Linked DNA regions of Aquibium oceanicum. The protein of the gene in region 1 binds, or shares a complex with, the protein of each later gene. Links are inferred from orthologs where the notes say so. Each region holds a gene or a part of one and is shown in the gene's direction. Other genes may lie near its edges.

Region 1 (7,737 bases):
AGCCGGTTCCTACAGGACCAGTCGCATCAGCGGACGGCCGGGCTTGCGGCCGGCGACCTTCTCGAACCCGGCCTTCTCGAACACGCGCGTGGAACCGACGAAAAGGCCGATGGAGCGTGAGCTCTTCGACTGGTCCATTGGGCAGGCGTCGAGGACCCGCGCGCCGTTGTCGCGGGCATAGCGGATGCCTTCGGAAACCAGTCGGTGGCTCAGCCCCTGCCCGCGCGCTTTCGACCGGACGAAGAAGCACGAGATCGCCCACGCGCCGGGGTCGGATATCTCTGAGGGGTCGAGCGGCGCCGATACGCGGCCGGCATTGTTCCACTCGGGCACGTCGGCGCGCGGGCCGATCTGCATCCAGCCGAGCGCGCGGTCGCCATCGAAGGCGAGGAGGCCCGGTGGCGGTCCGGCCTCGACCCGGTTCATCAGATGCGCCTTGTTGGATTCGCGATTGTTCTCGCGCCGCTTCGCGGGCGGCAGGCGGAAGTGGGTGCACCAGCAGCCGTAGCAGGCACCCTGCGGCCCGAACAGCTCTTCGAGCGCCGGCCACAGCTCGGGCGTCAGCGGCCGCACGACCGGCGAGCGGCTTTCAACAACGGACATGACATCTCCTTCCCGGTTGCCTTGCCCCGGCGGGGTGCCTCGACTATCATGCGGTTTGTTCCCTTTATGTTCGCAGCCATGGCGCCCGCTGTCAACAATCCTCTTGCCGGTTTCTGCCGCGATTGCCTGGCGCGCCAGCCGGGGATTTCCGCGCGCCGATGCGAGGCTTGCGGCAGCCCTCGACTGGCGCGCCACGCAGAGCTCTACCGGCTTTCGCTCGCTCATATCGACTGCGACGCCTTCTATGCCGCGGTGGAAAAGCGGGACCGGCCGGAGCTGCGCGACAAGCCCGTCATCATCGGCGGCGGCAAGCGCGGCGTGGTCTCGACCGCCTGCTACATCGCGCGGATCAACGGGGTGCGGTCGGCAATGCCGATGTTCAAGGCGCTCGCCGCCTGTCCCGAGGCGGTGGTGATCAAGCCGGACATGGAGAAGTACGCAAGGGTCGGACGGCAGGTGCGCGAGATGATGCAGGCGCTGACGCCACTGGTGGAGCCGATCTCGATCGACGAGGCCTTTCTCGACCTCGCCGGCACCGAAAAGCTGCACGGCATGCCGCCCGCGCTGGTGCTCGCCCGCTTCGCGCGCAATCTAGAGAAGGAAGTCGGGATCTCGGCCTCGGTAGGTCTCTCCTACTGTAAGTTCCTCGCCAAGATCGCCTCGGACATGCAGAAGCCGCGCGGCTTTGCCGTCATCGGCGAAGAGGAGGCCGTCTCCTTCCTCGCCGACAAGCCGGTGACGCTGATCTGGGGCGTCGGCAAGGCCTTCGACGAGGTGCTGGAACGCGACGGCATCCGCACGGTCGGGCAGCTCCAGAAGATGGAGCGCGGCGACCTGATGAAGCGCTACGGCACCATGGGCGAGCGGCTCTACCACCTGTCGCGCGGCATGGACGAGCGGCGCGTGCATGCCGACCACGAGGCCAAGAGCGTCTCGGCCGAGACGACCTTCGACACCGACCTCGCCTCGCCGGAGGATCTGGTGCCGGTGCTGCGGGCGCTGTCCGAGAAAGTTTCCTCGCGGCTGAAGAAGGCCGGGATCGCGGGGCGCACGGTGGTGCTGAAGCTGAAGACGAGCGACTTCAAGATACGCACGCGCAACCGGCAGCTCGCCGATCCTACGCGCCTCGCCGACCGGATCTTCTCCACCGGCCTCGAACTCCTGCGCAAGGAGACCGACGGCACCCGTTACCGGCTCATCGGCATTGGCGTCGGCGACCTGTCGGACGCAGCCAGGGCCGATCCGCCGGACCTCGTCGACCTGCAATCGCGCAAGCGCGCACTGGCCGAAGGCGCGATCGACAATCTGCGCGACAAGTTCGGCCGGAGCGCGGTCGAAACCGGCTACACCTTCGGCAAGGGCCGCAACGCGCGACCGCAGCGCGACGGCGATTCCTGACGGGCGAAGCGTTCGCCCGCCATAGCACGACCACCGGTTCGCGTTGACGGATGTAATAACATCACATATCGAGACGCGGTCGCCGCCCGTTCCGGCGCTATGGACCGTCCATGACCGAACCCGCCCTCGCCTTCGCCGACCTGACGCTCGGCTACAACCGGCATCCGGCCGTGCATCATCTCGATGGTGCGGTGGCGCGCGGATCCCTAACGGCGATCGTCGGGCCGAACGGCTCGGGCAAGTCCACGCTGATGAAGGGCATCGTCGGCGTGCTGCCGCCGATGGACGGAGCGGTACGCCTGCCGGAAGGCACCCGGCTTGCCTATCTGCCGCAGCAGAGCGAGATCGACCGCTCTTTTCCGGCTCGCGTCATCGATCTGGTGCGGCTGGGGCTGTGGCGGCGGCGCGGGCTGCTCGGGCGTTACACGGCCGAAGACCATCAAAGGTGCGCTGCCGCTCTTACGGCCGTCGGGCTGACGGGGTTCGAGGAGCGGCCGATCGACACGCTGTCCGGCGGGCAGTTGCAGCGCGCCCTCTTCGCCCGCGTTCTGGTGCAGGACGCCGACGTCATCCTGCTGGATGAGCCGTTCAACGCGATCGATTCCCAGACGGTCGGCGACCTTCTCGCCTTGATCGGCCGCTGGCACGGCGAAGGGCGCACGGTTCTCGTGGTCGTCCACGACCTCGATCTCGTGCGCCGGCATTTCCCTCAGACACTGATCCTCGCGCGCGGGCTCGTCGCCTGGGGCCGGACGCAGGATGTTCTCCTGCCCGAAAACCTTTCGCGCGCCCGCAGCTTTGACGAAGCCTGGAGCGAGGACGCCCCGTGGTGCGAGGCGGAGGAGGAGCATGTCCACGCCGACGGCATCCCGAACGGCCATCATGCACATCACGACCACGCCGGCGACGCCGCCAGGCGCCGTGGCGTCCTGTGAGCGGCGGCATGTACCAGGCGCTCATCTCACCGTTCGTCGAGTTCTCGTTCATGCAGCGCGCCTTGCTCGGGTCGCTGCTCTTGTCCGTCTCGTCCTGCCCGGTCGGCGTGTTCCTGATGCTGCGCCGCATGAGCCTGGCCGGCGACGCCATGGCGCATGCGATCCTGCCGGGTGCGGCGATCGGCTTCCTGCTGTTCGGGCTGGAGATCGTGCCGATGACCGTCGGCGGACTGATCGCCGGCGTCGTCGTGGCACTCGGTGCGGGTGCGGTCTCGCGCTTCACGCTGCAGAAGGAGGATGCCTCGATGGCCGCCTTCTACCTGATATCGCTGGCACTCGGCGTGCTGATCGTCTCCATGCGCGGCTCCAGCGTCGACCTGATGCAGGTGCTGTTCGGCACCGTGCTGGCGCTGAACGACGAGGCGCTGACTCTAATCGGATCGATCTGCGCAGTCACGCTGATCACCCTCTTCATCGTCTGGCGCGGCCTCATCGCCGAGTGCCTGGACCCCCTCTTCCTGCGCTCGGTGAGCCGCATCGGCACGCCGGTCCACTTCGCCTTCCTGGGGCTCGTTGTGCTCAACCTCGTCGGCGGGTTCCAGGCGCTGGGAACGCTGCTTTCGGTCGGGCTGATGATGCTGCCCGCGGCGGCGGCACGGTTCTGGTCGATCCGGGTCGGACCGATGTGCCTGCTGGCGGTCGGGATCGGCATGATCTCCAGCGTCGCGGGGCTGCTGCTTTCCTATCACTTCGCGCTGCCGTCGGGTCCGGCGATCATCCTGTCGGCGGGCGCGATCTATCTGGCGTCGATCCTGTTCGGCAGCCGCGGCGTACTGGCCGTGCGCGTGCGGCACCGCCACCGTACCGCCTGAACTTACTCGTGCCGGAGCGCGTCGATCGGATCGAGCCGGGCGCCGCGCAGCGCGGGGAAGAAGCCGAACACCATTCCGATCAGCGCCGAGAAGCCGAAGGCGAGGAGCACGATCAGCATCGAGGGGCTGAACGGCAGGCCGAGAAGCTGCGAGACGGCGCCGGCGATGCCCAGCCCGAGCGCGATACCCGATAGCCCGCCGATCGCCGACAGCACCGTCGCCTCGACCAGGAACTGCAGCAAGATGTGCTTCTCGTGCGCACCAATCGCCAGCCGGATACCGATCTCGCGGGTTCGCTCCGTAACCGAAACCAGCATGATGTTCATGATACCGATGCCGCCGACGAGCAGGCTGACGCCCGCGACGGCACCCAGCATGCCGGTCATGGTCGTCGTCGTGCTGGCCATGGCGTCGGCGATCTGGGTCATGTCGCGCACGGAAAAATCGTCGTCCGCGTCGGGCGCGATGCGCCGGCTCTCGCGCAGCAGGTCTTCCACGTTCGCCTGGATGGTCGAGGTGGGGATGCCGTCGCGTCCGGCGACGTAGATGGTCTCGATGTCGCGGTCGCCGGCGATCCGCCGCTGGAAGGCAGCCAGCGGCATCATGACGAGGTTGTCCTGGTCCTGCCCGAAGCCGGAAAAGCCCTTCGATTCCAGGAGGCCGATGACCTTGCAGCTCATCTGCTTGACGCGGATGGTCGTGCCGGTCGGGTCTCCGGGGCCGAAGAACTGGTCGCTGACCGTTTTGCCGATCACGCACACGCTGGCGCCCGAGCGTACCTCCGATTCGTTGAAGGGGCGCCCGTAGAGCAGCGACCAGTCGCGCGCGTCGAAATAGTGCGTGTCGGTGCCGGTGACCGCAGTCATGATGCTCTCCGTGCCGAAGACGGCGCGGCTCATCGACTGCGAGGCCGCGGAGACCGCCTGGCTGCCCTCCAGCTTGGTGGCGAGGATGGTGTAGTCCTTCTCCGAGAGAGGACGCGCCGTGACGCGCGGGCCGCCTGGGCCGCCGCCCCCGCCGGAACGCACCACCAGAAGGTTCGAGCCGAGCTTGGAGATGTCGGCCTTGACCTTCTCGGTCGTGCCAGAGCCGATGGTGATCATGGCAATGACCGCCGCCACGCCGATGACGATACCGAGCAGCGTCAGGAAGGAGCGCAGCGCGTTGCGGCGCACCGAGATCAGGGCGAGGCGAACCGTTTCCCAGACCATCACGCCATCTCCTCGACGCGGCTGTCGGCGGCTATCCGGCCGTCGACGAACTTCACTACTCGCTCGGCGTAGGTGGCGATGTCGGATTCGTGCGTGACCATGACGATGGTCAGGTTCTTCTCGTGGTTCAGCTCGGTCAGAAGCTCCATGATCTCGTGGCTGCGGGCGGTGTCGAGGTTTCCGGTCGGCTCGTCGGCCACGAGCAGCGTCGGTTCGGACACGATCGCCCGCGCGATCGCCACGCGCTGCTGCTGGCCGCCGGAGAGTTCCGCGGGCGTGTGGTTCTCGCGTCCTTCGAGCCCGACCCGGCCGAGGGCGGCGAGCGCTCTGCCCCGCCGCTCGCGCGCGGGCACGCCGCGATAGACGAGCGGCAGTTCGACGTTTTCGACCGCGGTGGTGCGTGCAAGCAGGTTGTAGCCCTGGAAGACGAAGCCGATGTAGAGGTTGCGCAGTATGGCGCGGCGGCCCCGATCGAGCCGCCCCGCGTCCACCCCGTCGAAGGCGTAGATGCCGCGCGTCGGCGTGTCGAGGCAGCCGATGATGTTCATCGCCGTCGACTTGCCCGATCCGGACGGCCCCATGATGGCGACGAAATCACCGCGCTCGATGGCGAGGTCCACGCCGGCCAGCGCATGCACCTGCGCCTCGCCGTGGCCATAGGTCTTCCAGACGTCCGTGAAGGTCAGAAGCGGCCTCGACATCAGCGTCGCGCCCGCGCGCCGGGCTGACCGGTGCCGGTGACCACGAGGTCGCCTTCCTCGAGGCCGGAGAGGATCTCAGTGTTCTCGCCGTCGGTCGAGCCGGTGCGCACGCTGGTCGCCGTCGGCTGCCCGTCGCGCAGCACGTAGAGCGTGCGCGAACCATCGGCCGCGACGGTAGACTGGCGCCGTTCGAAGATGCGGCTCATGCGGCGTCCGCCGAAGAGGTCCTGCAGGCCGAAGCCTCCCGAATCGCGCTCGATCGCAGGCGGCCGGAACCGGAAGGCGGCGCTCGGCACGAGAACGACGTCGTTGGCCTCGCGCGTCACGACCGACACGGTCGCCGTCATGCCCGGCCGCAACGCTAGGTCGGAATTGTCGACCGCCAGCCTGGCGTCATAGGTCACGACGCCCTCGGTGGTGACCGAGGCGAAGGAGATGTCGGAGATCGTCGCGTCGAAGCGGCGGTTCGGAAATGCATCGACGGTGAAGCGGGCGTCCTGGCCCTTGGCGACGGCGCCGATGTCGGCCTCGTCGATCGCCGCCTCCACGATCATGGTCTCGAGGTTTTCAGCGATGACGAAAAGCACGGGCGCCGATAGCGACGAGGCCACGGTCTGTCCGGGATCGACGTCCCGGGTCAGGACGATGCCGTCGATGGGCGCGTAGATGGTGCTCTTGGCGAGGTCGGCGCGCTGAAGCTTCAGATCCGCCGCGGCGATGGCGACGTTGGCCTGAGCGGTCGCGACGGCGCTGTTGGCACGATCGCGGGAGGCGACCGCGCCTTCCAGCGCCTGTTCGGTGACCATGCCGCGTCCGGACAGGCTCTGGGTGCGCGCCAGCGTCTGTTCCGTCTCCTTCAGCGTCGTCCGCGCCTCGTTGAGCTTCGCCTCGGCGGCCTGCAGGGAGGCCTCGGCGCGCTCGACCTGGGCGGAGAGACGCGTCGTGTCGAGTTCGGCCAGGACGTCGCCCTTTGCGACCGTCTGGTTCTCCCGGACCGGCACGGCGCGTACGACGCCGGAAAGCTCGCTGGAAACGTCGACCTGTGTAAGCGGCTGAAGGGTACCGGTGGCGGTGATCTCGACGGTCAGATCGCCGCGCGCGGCGGGCACCGTCTGATAGGCCACGACGTCTCCAGAACCGCTCGACGCGGACCACCACGCGTAGGCCCCGGCCGCCGCCACGAAAAGGAGGAGGACGAGCCATACCCAGCGCCGGCCGCGACGGCGCGTGCCGCCGGCCATGCCGAGCGCGTCCTCGATCGATTGTGTCGGGGTCTCGGCCGGCTTCGGCCGCTCGACGATCTGGTCCATGCCGAACCCTCTCCGGTTTCCAGTGCCGATCGCGGCGTGGCGTTCGCGAACGGACAGTCTGGCATGTCACCTTCAGGCCACAGATTGGGCCAGTGCGCGGATATTACAAATTAATTTTTGCTCATCTTTGCGCTATGTCACGCAGGCCCAAGCAAAAGGAGATCTGCTGATGACGCCGCGCCGGTACCAGATCTACGACGTCTTCACGGATCGCGCGCTCGCCGGCAATCCGCTGGCGATCGTCCACGATGCCGAAGGCCTTTCCGCCGAGGCCATGCAGGCGATCGCCGCCGAATTCAATCTCTCCGAGACCGTCTTCGTCGCGCCTCCGTCCCATCCGGTCCATACCGCCGCCATCCGCATCTTCACGCCACGCTCGGAATTGCCCTTCGCCGGGCACCCGACGGTGGGCACCGCGATCGCGCTGTTCGAACGGGACGGAATGCAGGAGAGGACCGGCGGGACGGCGATCCTGGTGCTGGAGGAAAAGGTCGGCCCGGTGCGCTGTGCCGTCACTCGGACGGACGGGGCAACGGCCTTCGCTGAGTTCGACCTGCCGCGCTTGCCGGAGCCTGTGGCGCTCTCTGCCGAGCCCGAGCTCATCGCCGCAGCGCTCGGCCTTGATCCCGACGACATCGGCTTCGAGAATCACCGGCCCGCGGCATGGTCTGCGGGCGTACCCTTCGTGGCGGTACCCGTCAGCGGGC
Region 2 (5,418 bases), 2.1 Mb from region 1 along the record:
TCCATCGAAGGCGAGAGCGATTGACGGCTGCGGTCGCTGGCGAACTCATATAATAAAAGTCGTCACCGCTCCCCGGAGCGAGGAGCATTCCGTCGCCTCATCGGAGCCTCGTCGGTGAGACTCCCGGCACGATCGACCGTCCGTTGGTAGGACTCGATCGGGCCCGTGAAACTCTCGTATTTCACCGCCGGAAGGCGTTGACGCATCGCCGAAGCTCGACTATAAGCCCGCACGACTGAGGCGGCCCATCCGGCCGCCCGTTTGTTTTCGCGCCTGCCGGCATCGGAGTGGCGCGACCCTGGCAAAACGAGAGAGGCACCATGGCCAATACGAGCTCGGCCAAGAAGGCTACGCGCAAGATCGCCCGCCGGACCGAAATGAACAAGAACCGCCGTTCGCGCGTGCGCACCTTCGTGCGCAAGGTCGAGGAAGCAATCGCTTCCGGAGACAAGACGGCGGCCGAGACGGCTTTCAGGGACGCTCAGCCGGAGCTGATGCGCGCCGCGACGAAGGGCGTCCTGCACAGGAACACCGCCTCGCGGAAAGTGTCCCGTCTGGCACAGCGCGTGAAGGCTCTCGGCGCCTGACGCAACGTCATACGGCTAAGCAATTCTTGATGAAGCCCGGCGGCAACGCCGGGCTTTTCGTTTGCCTCCAATGGCTTGCCCATGGCATCATAGTGCATTGCGAAAAACGGGACGCTTTTCGTTTGCCGGCATAACCGTCCTGCAGACCGGCGTGGGGAAACGGACCCTTGCAACCGCAAAGCGGCGCTCACGATTTCTGGAGCAAAAACAACAGCTTGCGCGGGGATGTCCACAGCTTGTTCATCAGCAGCCTCACGCTAGCGTGAATTAATTATGTCAAGCAGAAAATTATCATTTCTTTAATAGCCGCTTACGCAAAATGCCCGGTTTCGGAACAGTTTGATTCACAAAGCAATTATCCGAACGGTTGAGTTCAGGGCTCCGATTTCAACCTCTCGGCTACGCCATATCCGTAAAAAACCGATGAAGCGGCCTTGCCTCTCGGAAGCGCATTTTCTAAGGTCTAAGCATCAAACGGGACAGGGCTGCGGCCCTTAATACCCAGGAAAATTCGAACCGCTCACACGCCGGATTGAAACCGGTGAGCGCTAGAGTTTTGCCCGTTTGAGGCGGCGGTCAGCGTCGTGTCCAGCGTAAGGTGAGGACGTGTGTCTCCTGGCGTATGCGCCAGGGCGGGGTCCTTGCGCTGTCCGAAAACTGGGGACCAAGGCGCGTGAGCGCCTGGAGTGGGACGTGCCGTCCCGAATGGGGCGGCAGGAAATGGGGACGTGTAGCGAGGAGTGCGGCCTGCGGCCGCCTGATAAAATCGAGGACGTTCGCGACCGTTCCGTTGCGAGCGAGAGGGCAGCTTTGATCAATGAAAAGGAACGAGGACATGTACGGCGGAATTGAAACGGGGGCACAGGCGGGGCTTCCTTTCATTGTCAACAACGGCGGAGAAGGCACGATGCGCGGCGGAGCTTCGGAAGCAGACTCCATCTTTGACAAGTTGCGGGCTCAGTTGCAGGCGCGCCTCGGCGCGGACGTCTATTCGAGCTGGTTCGGACGCATGAAGCTTGCGGAAGCTTCGCGCGGCGTTGTCAGGCTATCGGTACCCACGGCGTTCCTGCGCTCCTGGATCAACAATCACTATCTGTCCCTCATCACCGAGCTCTGGAAGAAGGAACAGCCCGAGATCCTGCGGCTTGAAATCGTCGTCCGTACCGCTGCCAGGTCGACCCGCGGACTGATCGAGGCCGAGCCGGCCCCGGCCAAGCCGGCCACGCGCAATCCCCAGACGGCATTGGGCAACGGTGTCCTGGCGGCACCGAAGCAGGCGCAGCCCCGCGCCCCGATAAAAGACAACGCCCCTCGGCAGAGCATCCTCGGGTCGCCGCTGGACGGACGCTACACGTTCGACAGTTTCGTGGACGGTCCCTCGAACCGCGTGGCCTTCGCCGCCGCGCGGACGGTGGCGGAGAATGCATCCACCTCGATCCGCTTCAATCCGCTCTTCATCCACGCCTCCGTGGGGCTCGGCAAGACGCACCTGCTCCAGGCGATCGCCGCCGAGTCGCTGGCGCGGCGCCCCGGCTCGCGTGTCGTCTACCTGACGGCGGAGTACTTCATGTGGCGTTTCGCCACCGCGATCCGCGACAACAATGCCCTGACGCTGAAGGAACAGCTTCGCGACATCGACCTGCTCATCATCGACGACATGCAGTTCCTGCAGGGCAAGTCGATCCAGCACGAGTTCTGCCATCTCATCAACATGCTGCTCGACAGCGCCAAACAGGTCGTGGTCGCTGCCGACCGTCCCGCGTCTGATCTGGAATCGCTGGAACCGCGCGTCCGGTCGCGTCTGCAGGGCGGGGTCTCGCTCGAAATGTCGGCGCCGGACATGGCCATGCGCCTGTCCATGCTGAAGCAGCGTCTGGAAGCGGCCCGCTCGGAAGACCAGTCGCTGGCAATTCCCGACGAGATCCTGGAGCACGTCGCTCGCACCGTCACCGGCAGCGGCCGCGAACTCGAGGGCGCCTTCAACCAGTTGCTGTTTCGGCAGTCGTTCGAACCACAGCTGACGATCGACCGCATCGACGAACTGCTCGGCCACATGTTCCGGTCGGGCGAACCGAAGCGGGTGCGGATCGAGGATATCCAGCGCATCGTGGCGCGCCACTACAACGTATCCAAGACCGAGCTGCTCTCGAACCGGCGCACCCGCACGATCGTCAAGCCGCGTCAGGTGGCGATGTATCTGTCGAAGGTGATGACCCCGCGCTCCCTTCCCGAGATCGGGCGGCGGTTCGGCGGACGCGACCATACGACCGTGCTGCATGCGGTGCGAAAGATCGAAGGTCTCTCGGGCACCGACGAGAAGCTGGAGCAGGAACTGGAGCTGCTGCGCAGGCTCATAAACGACCAGGCGGCCTGACCGGTCGCGCGGGGCGGCGGACCGGGGCGCTTTTCCCCCGGGAATGCCCGCGCGAAGGGGGCGTAGCCCTCGCGCGGGCTTGCCTTTGCCGCGCTTTTCCTGTCATTTTGCCCCTCGTTGTCGGCCCGTTTCGGGCCGTTCGTTTCTGCGCTTCGCGCTCGAAGCATCCCTGATCACGAGACCGGTCCGTCATGCGCGTCACACTCGAACGTTCCAACCTGCTCAAGTCGCTCAACCACGTGCATCGCGTGGTCGAACGGCGCAACACGATCCCGATCCTGTCGAACGTGCTGCTGAAGGCCGACGGCGCGGTCCTGGAGCTGAAGGCGACCGATCTCGATCTCGAGGTGACGGAGGCGACGCCCGCGCAGATCGAACAGGCGGGAGCGACGACGGTCCCTGCGCATCTGCTCTACGACATCGTGCGCAAGCTGCCGGACGGTGCCGAGGTGATGCTGAAGACCGATCCGGAAGGCCACTCCATGTCGGTGATCTCGGGCCGGTCGAGCTTCAAGCTGCAGTGCCTGCCGCAGTCCGACTTCCCGGAACTGACCGCGGGCTCCTTCTCCCACATCTTCCGCCTCGAGGCGCCGGCCCTGAAGGGCCTGATCGACAAGACCCAGTTCGCGATCTCGACCGAGGAGACCCGCTACTATCTCAACGGCATCTTCCTGCACACGCACGAGAGCGGCGGGAAGCTCATGCTGCGTTCCGTCGCGACGGACGGCCACCGACTGGCGCGCGCCGAGATCGAGGCGCCTGCCGGTTCGGAAGGCATGCCGGGCATCATCATCCCGCGCAAGACGGTCAGCGAACTCCAGAAACTCGTCGACAATCCGGACGTGAAGGTGGTCGTGGAGCTGTCCGACACCAAGATCCGGCTGACCATCGGCAGCGTCGTACTCACCTCGAAGCTCATCGACGGCACCTTCCCGGATTACCAGCGGGTCATCCCGTCGGGCAACGACAAGAAGCTCGTGATCGATCGCCAGAGCTTCGCGGCGGCCGTCGACCGCGTCTCCACCATCTCCTCCGAGCGCGGCCGCGCGGTCAAGCTGTCGATCGCCGACGGCCAGGTCACACTGACGGTCAACAATCCCGATTCCGGCAGCGCGGTCGAGGAAATCGCGGCCGACTACGATTCCGATCCCGTCGAGATCGGCTTCAATGCGCGTTATCTCCTCGACGTGGCGGCGCAACTCAACGGATCGGAGGCGCAATTCATGCTCGCCGATGCCGGCTCTCCGACGCTCATCACCGATCTCGCGGATGAACAGGCGCTCTACGTCCTGATGCCGATGCGCGTCTGAGGCGGTGGCCGACGAGGATCGCGAAGCCGCCGGCCGGCCTCGCCGGGCCGCGATCGGCCGGCTCAAGCTGACGAACTTTCGCAACTACGCCAGCCTCGCCGCCGATTTCGCTCCGGGCGCCGTCGTGCTGTCGGGCGAAAACGGCGCGGGCAAGACCAATCTCCTGGAAGCGATCTCCCTGCTTTCGCCCGGCCGCGGGCTTCGCCGGGCACCCTATGCGGACCTGGTTCGCGAGGCCGCTCCCGGGGGCTTCGCCATCCATGCGCGGATCGAAGGTCCGTCGGGCGAGGCCGAAATCGGCACCGGCGCGGGCGAAATCGCAGCCGAGGGGGACGGGGGGCGCAAGGTCCGCATCAACGGCGCGACCGCACGATCGGCCGACGAGATGCTGGAATGGCTGCGCGTGATGTGGCTGACGCCGGCTATGGACGGGCTCTTCACCGGTCCGGCCTCCGACCGCAGGCGCTTCCTCGACAGGCTCGTGCTGACCATCGACCCCGCCCATGGCCGCCGCGCGCTCGACTACGAGAAGGCGATGCGCGGGCGCAACCGCCTGCTGGCGGAGGGATCAAGAAACGAAGCCTGGTTCGAGGCCATCGAGGCGCAGATGGCGGAGACCGGCGCCGCCATCGCCGCGGCACGCTTCGAGATGGTGCGGCTGCTCAAGGCCATGATCGAGCGGGCGCCCGACACCGGTCCTTTCCCGAAGGCCGACCTGGCGCTTTCCGGCCCCCTGGAGGAAGCGCTTGCCGCGAGCGCGTCTCTCGACGCCGAGGAAGACTTTCGCCGCCGCCTGGCGGAGGGACGCGAACGCGACCGCGCCGCCGGCCGCACGCTCGAAGGTCCGCACCGCTCAGACCTCCTCGCCCGCCACCGCCCCAAGGACATGCCCGCCGAGCTCTGCTCCACCGGCGAGCAGAAGGCGCTGCTGGTCGGGCTCGTGCTGTCGCATGCGCGGCTGACCGGCGAGATCGCGGGGATGGCGCCGGTGCTCCTGCTCGACGAGATCGCCGCGCATTTCGACCGGGGCCGCCGCGCCGCGCTTTTTGACATCCTGGAAGACCTGGGCTGCCAGGTCTTCATGACCGGCACCGAACGCGACCTCTTCTCCGCGCTCGACGGACGGGCACAGTTTCTGACCGTGTCG

The links. The genes of interacting proteins can lie anywhere in the genome.
Region 2: the proteins of BSQ44_RS13280 (region 1) and dnaN are in contact, whole or in part, in a solved structure (PDB 1OK7), measured with the Escherichia coli proteins. The link is inferred for Aquibium oceanicum from one-to-one orthologs.

What each region holds. Positions count from the first base shown.
Region 1 is NZ_CP018171.1:2,694,622-2,702,358, reverse strand. What follows is about bases 1-2,835. They hold BSQ44_RS13280 (DNA polymerase IV), read left to right. Parts: upstream 1-669; coding sequence 670-2,001; downstream 2,002-2,835. Other genes in these bases: aztA (zinc ABC transporter ATP-binding protein AztA), read left to right, coding at 2,112-2,835; BSQ44_RS13285 (GNAT family N-acetyltransferase), read right to left, coding at 10-603. Also shown: more of aztA, read left to right, coding at 2,836-2,936; zinc ABC transporter permease AztB, read left to right, coding at 2,945-3,808; BSQ44_RS13265 (ABC transporter permease), read right to left, coding at 3,811-5,019; BSQ44_RS13260 (ABC transporter ATP-binding protein), read right to left, coding at 5,019-5,720; BSQ44_RS13255 (efflux RND transporter periplasmic adaptor subunit), read right to left, coding at 5,720-7,030; BSQ44_RS13250 (PhzF family phenazine biosynthesis protein), read left to right, coding at 7,200-7,737. UniProt on the Escherichia coli protein: Poorly processive, error-prone DNA polymerase involved in translesion repair and untargeted mutagenesis. Copies undamaged DNA at stalled replication forks, which arise in vivo from mismatched or misaligned primer ends.
Region 2 is NZ_CP018171.1:623,111-628,528, reverse strand. Bases 2,422-5,211 are described here. They hold dnaN (DNA polymerase III subunit beta), read left to right. Parts: upstream 2,422-3,152; coding sequence 3,153-4,271; downstream 4,272-5,211. Other genes in these bases: recF (DNA replication/repair protein RecF), read left to right, coding at 4,324-5,211; dnaA (chromosomal replication initiator protein DnaA), read left to right, coding at 2,422-2,961. Outside these bases: BSQ44_RS03165 (MmcB family DNA repair protein), read left to right, coding at 1-24; rpsT (30S ribosomal protein S20), read left to right, coding at 321-587; more of dnaA, read left to right, coding at 1,405-2,421; more of recF, read left to right, coding at 5,212-5,418. UniProt on the Escherichia coli protein: Confers DNA tethering and processivity to DNA polymerases and other proteins. Acts as a clamp, forming a ring around DNA (a reaction catalyzed by the clamp-loading complex) which diffuses in an ATP-independent manner freely and bidirectionally along dsDNA.